Regions from separate parts of the Dorea sp. OM07-5 genome, predicted to be linked through region 1. Evidence: a T-box and tRNA genes for the amino acid it is inferred to sense, from the RefSeq annotation. Region 1 holds a T-box; the other holds one or more tRNA genes.

Region 1 (3,417 bases):
AAAATGGAAAATCTGATATTTAGTTTAAATGCAACCGTCCCGATTTTTTTACTTATGATTCTGGGACTATTATTTCACAAAATCGGATGGATTGATGATGTATTTGCACAGAAAATGAACAAATTCGTATTTGTGGTTCCGCTTCCGGTTTTAGTGTTTAGTGATCTGGCCACAGTCGATTTTCACGAAGTATGGAATATGAAATTTGTATTGTTTTGTTTTCTGGCAACATTTTTCAGTATTACACTGGTATCATTTATGTCACTGGGGTTAAAAGAAAGAGCTTTGAGAGGAGAATTTATTCAGGCGTCCTACAGGAGCAGTGCAGCTCTTCTGGGAATTGCATTTATACAGAATATATACGGAAATGCAGGAATGGCACCGGTTATGATCATTGGAAGTGTGCCGCTTTATAATATTATGGCAGTATTGGTGTTATCCCTCTTTAAGCCGGGACAGAGTGGACTTGATAAGGCTGTTTTAAAAAGAACAGCAAAAGGTATTGTGACGAATCCGATTATTTTAGGAATTGTAGCAGGACTTCTTTGGTCTGCACTTGGACTTAAGATGCCACATATTATGCAGAAGACGGTAACAAATATTGGCGGTGTTGCAACGCCGATGGGGCTTATGGCAATGGGAGCTACTTTCGATATAAAGAAGGCATTTGCAAAAGTGAAACCGGCAGCAGTTGCAACATTTATGAAATTAATTGGTCTTGCGGCAATCTTTCTTCCGATTGCGATTATGCTTGGATTCCGGAGAGAAGAACTGGTGGCGATACTGGTAATGCTGGGATCAGCGACAACAGTAAGCTGTTTTGTGATGGCCAAAAATATGGGACATGAAGGAGTCCTTAGTTCCAGTGTTGTAATGCTTACTACATTGTTCAGTGCATTCACACTGACAGGCTGGCTGTACATATTAAAAAGCATGAACTTTATATAGTTCATGCTTTTCAAAACTTTTGATACTAATGACAAACTTTGCAAGGCCTTTTCTTTGGACATGAGGCGAGTGATCCTGATTTTACAACACGAGAGCGGCTAAGCGTAGGGCAGCTTCTGGTGCTGTGGTAGACTTGTCCGGAAGGAGTCCAATATACGGTTCCAGAAGTCTTTTTCGGTTTTGGTTTTCTCTTTTTAGTAATGATCCGTACTTTGCACGTAGCTTTTTTTCCGGATTTTAAGGTGACAGTTATTTTAACTTTTCCGTTTTTCTTTGCTTTGATTTTCCCGGTTTGTGTGACAGATGCCAGTTTTTTATTGCTAGATTTCCATTTTTTTACAGAATCTCCTCTTCCATAGGAAACTTTAAGCTTTTTTGATTTTCCCTTATAAAGCGTTAGCGATTTTGGTGCTATTTTAGCATATGCTTTTATTTTTGGAGTTGTTTTGGTTTGAATGCTGTCGCAATACCAACAAAAGCGTTCTTTTGTACCGGTTCTAAATACAGTTGCTTCTTTTACTACCTCCCATTCAGACCAGTCGTGTGTGCAGACATCAGCATCTGAATCAGCGGCCTGTGCCGGTAATGGCATAGGAAGCAGAACTGTCAGCAATAAAGCGACTAACAGTGTGGTAAATTTCTTTTTCATGATTTCTTCCCTCTTTCTATCGATTATGATAACTTTATTATAAGAAGTAAAAAAGTGAAAGTCAAACCTTAAGGATTTCTGAAATCTGTGTAAAATCCTTGACAAAAACAGAATCGATAGATATGATATTCAGTGAGTTTATACGTAAAGGCGTTGAAGAAGAGGAGTATGTATCATTCCCTGCCAGAGAGAACTGTCCGCAGGCTGGAAGACAGTTTCAGAATCAGAAGATACAGAAGGTAGCTTTGGATGCCGGATATCTGAAACGACAGGTTACGAACTGGTCAGTAGAGTTAGAGATCAGAGGAACAAGTAGGATATCCCGGAGTCATTCCCGTTAAAGAATAAGATGAGAGATATGGAAGAGTTTCTTCTATATAATAAAGGTGGTACCGCGGTTACAGTCGCCCTTTACGTGTGTAAAGGGCGTTTTTAATTGTCCAAATGTGACCAAAGTGTGAAATAAGAACTTATGAGGAATTATGAGGAGGAAACAATGAGTCAGAACTTAGAGACCACATACAATCCAAAAGAGATTGAATCAAAATTATATGAAAAATGGTGTGAAAACCAGTATTTTCATGCAGAAGTAGACAGAAGTAAGAAACCATTTACAACAGTAATGCCGCCACCGAATATTACCGGTAAGCTGCATATGGGACATGCTTTAGACAATACACTGCAGGACATTCTGATCCGTTATAAGAGAATGCAGGGGTATAATGCTCTGTGGATTCCGGGAACAGATCATGCAGCAATCTCTACAGAAGTAAAAGTTACCAATCAGTTAAAAGAAGAAGGAATTGATAAAAAAGAACTTGGAAGAGAGAAATTCTTAGAGAGAACATGGCAGTGGAAAGAAGAGTATGCCGGAACAATCGAAGGACAGTTAAAGAAACTTGGTGTTTCCTGTGACTGGGACAGAGAGCGATTTACAATGGATGAAGGCTGCTCCAAGGCTGTAGAGCAGGTATTTATCAGCCTGCATGAGAAAGGATTTATTTATAAAGGATCCCGTATCATTAACTGGTGTCCGGTATGTAAGACATCCCTTTCTGATGCGGAAGTAGAGCATGAAGAGCAGGATGGATTCTTCTGGCATATCAAATATCCGATCGTTGGAACAGATGATTTCCTTGAGATTGCGACAACACGTCCGGAGACAATGCTTGGAGATACGGCAATCGCAGTACATCCGGATGATGAGAGATACAAAGATATCGTAGGAAAAAAATGTCTTCTGCCGCTGACAGACAGAGAGATTCCGATCGTTGCAGATTATTATGTAGACAAAGAATTCGGAACAGGTGCTGTTAAGATTACACCGGCTCACGACCCGAACGACTTTGAAGTCGGAAAACGCCATAATCTGCCGGAGATCAATGTCATGAACGATGATGCGACGATCAACGAACAGTATGGTGGTAAATATGCAGGTATGGATCGTTACGAAGCAAGAAAAGCAATGGTTGCTGATCTGGAAGAGCAGGGATATCTTGTAAAGGTTGTTCCGCACTCTCATAATGTTGGAACACATGACCGTTGCCACACAACGGTTGAACCGATGGTAAAGCAGCAGTGGTTTGTGAAGATGGACGAACTCGCAAAACCGGCGATCAATGCGATCAAGACTGGCGAATTAAAATTCGTTCCGGAGCGTTTTAACAAGATTTATCTGCACTGGCTGGAAAATATCCGTGACTGGTGTATTTCTCGCCAGATCTGGTGGGGCCACAGAATCCCGGCTTACTACTGTGATGATTGCGGAGAAGTTGTTGTATCTCACGGTATGCCGGAAAAATGCCCGAAATGCGGATGTA
Region 2 (3,417 bases), on a different contig from region 1:
ATGTTGGCAATGCTGGGTGATAAGACATATTATTATGATTATTCGGATAAGAAATTAAGAACTGTAGATCCGAAAAGTGGAAAACTTCAGTCGGCGCTGGAAGATGCAGGAACTTATACAAATGGCAAATATATTTATGTGAATTCTTGGGATGCGCTGCGCCAGTATGATGCGGATGGCAAGCTGGTTGCTGAGCGGAAAATGGATGCGGATGGAAGGATTGAAAAGGCATTTCTCGGTAAAAAATATATTTATATTATTTGCAGTACAGGGGAAGATGATTCATATCAGAAGATGTTATATGTAGTGGATGCAGAGAATGTCCGAAAAACGGTGGATTTAGGTGAACTAAAAATACAGACAGGCAAAGGCGCATTTATAGATTGGGATAAGCACTGGATAGAACATACAAAGATTACGACACCGGATATGGAGCTTTATCATGCAGGCAGCTGTAAGCGGGAAAAGACAAAAGACAGAGAAGTAGGTTATCGGTTACTGCTTAAGGATACGTCTGCGGGAGATTTTTTGGCTACGGTTATGGTAAATAAGAAAACAGGAGAACGAGTACATCAACTGGATACGGATTTACAAGATGGAAAATTACTGGCATCCTATAAAGATACCTTGTATGCATGGGATTTTCGTAATGAATCAAAGGATTTCCGTATTTATAAAACAAATGCCGACGGAAAAAATGAAGAGTTGTATCAGTCCGAAAAATACAAACCGGTAGATATGAAAGTATCCGGAAATATGCTTATGCTTCAACTGGAAGATTACCGTTTGGGTGGCATGGAACATTACACAGGAGCAGGTTATGAAGCGGCAAGATACAGTGGTGGTGAACTGATTTACTATGATATGGAGAAGCAGAAGATTACAGCGAAGTATGAGCTTGAAAAAGAGCAGGCTGTTTTCATGTCAGCAGATGCTTATGCAACATTCAAGGATGGAAAGGTGAGCTATTACAAAACCGGTCAGGATACGCCGCTCTGGACGAAGAAGATAAAGGGTTACAAGACCGGTAAAGGTGACGAGATTATCCGTTATGATTTCCAGACATATGGAGACAAGCTGTATGTTGTGTACGTGGATGATGAAAGCGGGGAGAATATGCGGATAATGGATATTATGGAACTGGAGAAATAAATTTACAAGGGGAGTGGATGATATGTGCAGAAGAAAAGTCTGGAGCGTTGTGGCAATCCTGCTGGTGTTTGGGAGTATGATTTTCTTCGCGGGAGCACCGGATTAGATGAACTGTCAGGTGACGATACGTGTAAACGGAAAAAAGATTTCATCGTATGATAATTTAAAAGTGAAAGTGTATAAAGAAGGAAAGCAGCAGAAAGTAACGGTGGTTTCAGATAAAAACCAAGTCAGGATAAAATGGGAACCGGATATTGATAAATATTTTTTGAAGTTGCAGATGTCGTTAAAAGATGAAGTGGGCAATGTTCCGGATATGAATGCAGTAATGGAATATTATCATTTTCCGGATGGAACATCTACAGTTGCGAAGTGGGATATTAATTATGTGCAGGAACACGGGAAATGGATTGTACAACACACCTGTAAGATGAAAATGGGAGATAAGAAAGAGATGACTGACAAGTATAAGTTCAAACCGGATGAAAAACAATTTTTATATTATGGTGTGTAAAAACGAGCTGTAAAGAAGGCAGTGAAGAGCTGTGAAAAAATGAGCTGAAAAGAAAGTTACAAAAAGCTGTAAAGAAAGGATTACTATACAGTCAAAAATGCCCGTGTTCGGGCGAGAAATTCATTTTTTGAGAAGAAGAGACAATTGAATACAGAAGTTCGGGGGCAGGGTAGAACTTAGAAGTTTGTTTTGCGTAGATATTTTGATATGTGTAGGTAATTTTGAAATATTTTAGTAAAATAAACTAGAATAAAAACACAAATAAATGGAATATATTCCGGATATGAATTGAAAAAAGACTTGCAATTGCAAGTCTTTTTAAAGTAGCGGGAACTGGATTTGAACCAGCGACACCACGGGTATGAACCGTGTGCTCTAGCCAACTGAGCTATCCCGCCATGAAAATATTGCCCGTAAGTACTGTTAATATTACGGATGTAAAAAGACTTGCAAGAACAAGTCTTTTTAAAGTAGCGGGAACTGGATTTGAACCAGCGACACCACGGGTATGAACCGTGTGCTCTAGCCAACTGAGCTATCCCGCCATAAAGAAATATTTTTATAAGTATGGGACCAATAGGGCTCGAACCTATGACCCTCTGCTTGTAAGGCAGATGCTCTCCCAGCTGAGCTATGATCCCATATTTACCCGGCTCTCTCAAACCGACTTCGTTATTATACAATCAAAAGTGAGGAAATGTCAACACTTTTTTTGCAAAAAATTGTAAGTATGTGATATAATATGCTCAGATGTGCGAAAAACAGCCGATTTGTGCGAATTATAAGAAGTTTTATAGAAGTTATAAAATCGGCAGACATTAATAAAACACAGGCAGGAGGACATGAAATGACAAAAGGTCGCGTATTTTTTCGAATTATTGTAGGGGGATATCTTGGATATCTGGGAATTGATCTGATAAAGAAGACGATGACAAACAGGCCGGAGAATGCAACGCTTTATCTGGTGCTGGGTGTGGCATTTGCTGTACTTGGAATCGTATGGTGTGCGAAGGCAGTCGTGATGGCAGTGAAGCATGAGTATGTGGAAAATGACGGAGAAGAGCTGGACTGCGAGGAATTATTAGAGAGCGATGTGGATGAAGACGGTAAACTGAACCGGGACAAGCTGTTAGGCAATACAGATACACAGAAGAGTGATGAACCGGTGGGAGCAGATCACAGTGAAGCCAAAAGGCAGGAAGAGAATACAGATCACAATAATGTTACAGAATAAGAAATATATTCTGGGAAAGGAAATAACAGTATGAGAGTTGGAATGGGATATGATGTTCATAAACTGACAGAGAACCGCAAACTGATTCTTGGAGGAGTAGAGATCCCTTATGAGAAGGGGCTTCTGGGACATTCGGATGCGGATGTGCTGCTGCATGCGATTATGGATGCACTTCTGGGAGCGGCAGCTCTTGGTGATATCGGAAAACATTTCCCGGATACAGATCCGGCATATAAAGGAGCGTCCAGTATTGAACTTCTGAAGCATGTTGGAAAGCTGATCGACGAGAAATTATATGTCATCGGTAACATTGATGCAACCATTATTGCGCAGAGACCGAAGATGGCACCGCATATTGAGCAGATGCGTAAAAATGTGGCAGAAGCACTTCACATTGATGTAGATCAGGTAAATATTAAAGCAACTACAGAAGAAGGACTTGGATTTACCGGAACAGGTGAAGGAATCTCCTCACAGGCTATCGCATCACTGGATACGATTGCTAATTACAGTTACC

Evidence for each region. The T-box of region 1 lies ahead of DXC04_RS00145 (valine--tRNA ligase). A T-box ahead of a tRNA ligase gene usually reads a tRNA of that ligase, here a tRNA-Val.
Region 2: it has a tRNA-Val gene. The T-box ahead of DXC04_RS00145 (valine--tRNA ligase) is inferred to sense a tRNA for this amino acid. The anticodon was not compared.

The regions. Positions count from the first base shown of each region.
Region 1 covers NZ_QUKZ01000001.1:23,402-26,818, forward strand. The annotation lists gene DXC04_RS00130 (AEC family transporter) at 4-948, shown strand; gene DXC04_RS00135 (Ig-like domain-containing protein) at 974-1,597, opposite strand; T-box leader at 1,742-2,012, shown strand; gene DXC04_RS00145 (valine--tRNA ligase) at 2,094-3,417, shown strand, end outside.
Region 2 covers NZ_QUKZ01000005.1:207,897-211,313, reverse strand. The annotation lists gene DXC04_RS06945 (hypothetical protein) at 1-1,152, shown strand, start outside; gene DXC04_RS16030 (hypothetical protein) at 1,177-1,311, shown strand; gene DXC04_RS06940 (hypothetical protein) at 1,322-1,666, shown strand; tRNA gene DXC04_RS06935 (tRNA-Met) at 1,991-2,064, opposite strand; tRNA gene DXC04_RS06930 (tRNA-Met) at 2,138-2,211, opposite strand; tRNA gene DXC04_RS06925 (tRNA-Val) at 2,235-2,307, opposite strand; gene DXC04_RS06920 (hypothetical protein) at 2,514-2,900, shown strand; gene ispF (2-C-methyl-D-erythritol 2,4-cyclodiphosphate synthase) at 2,931-3,417, shown strand, end outside.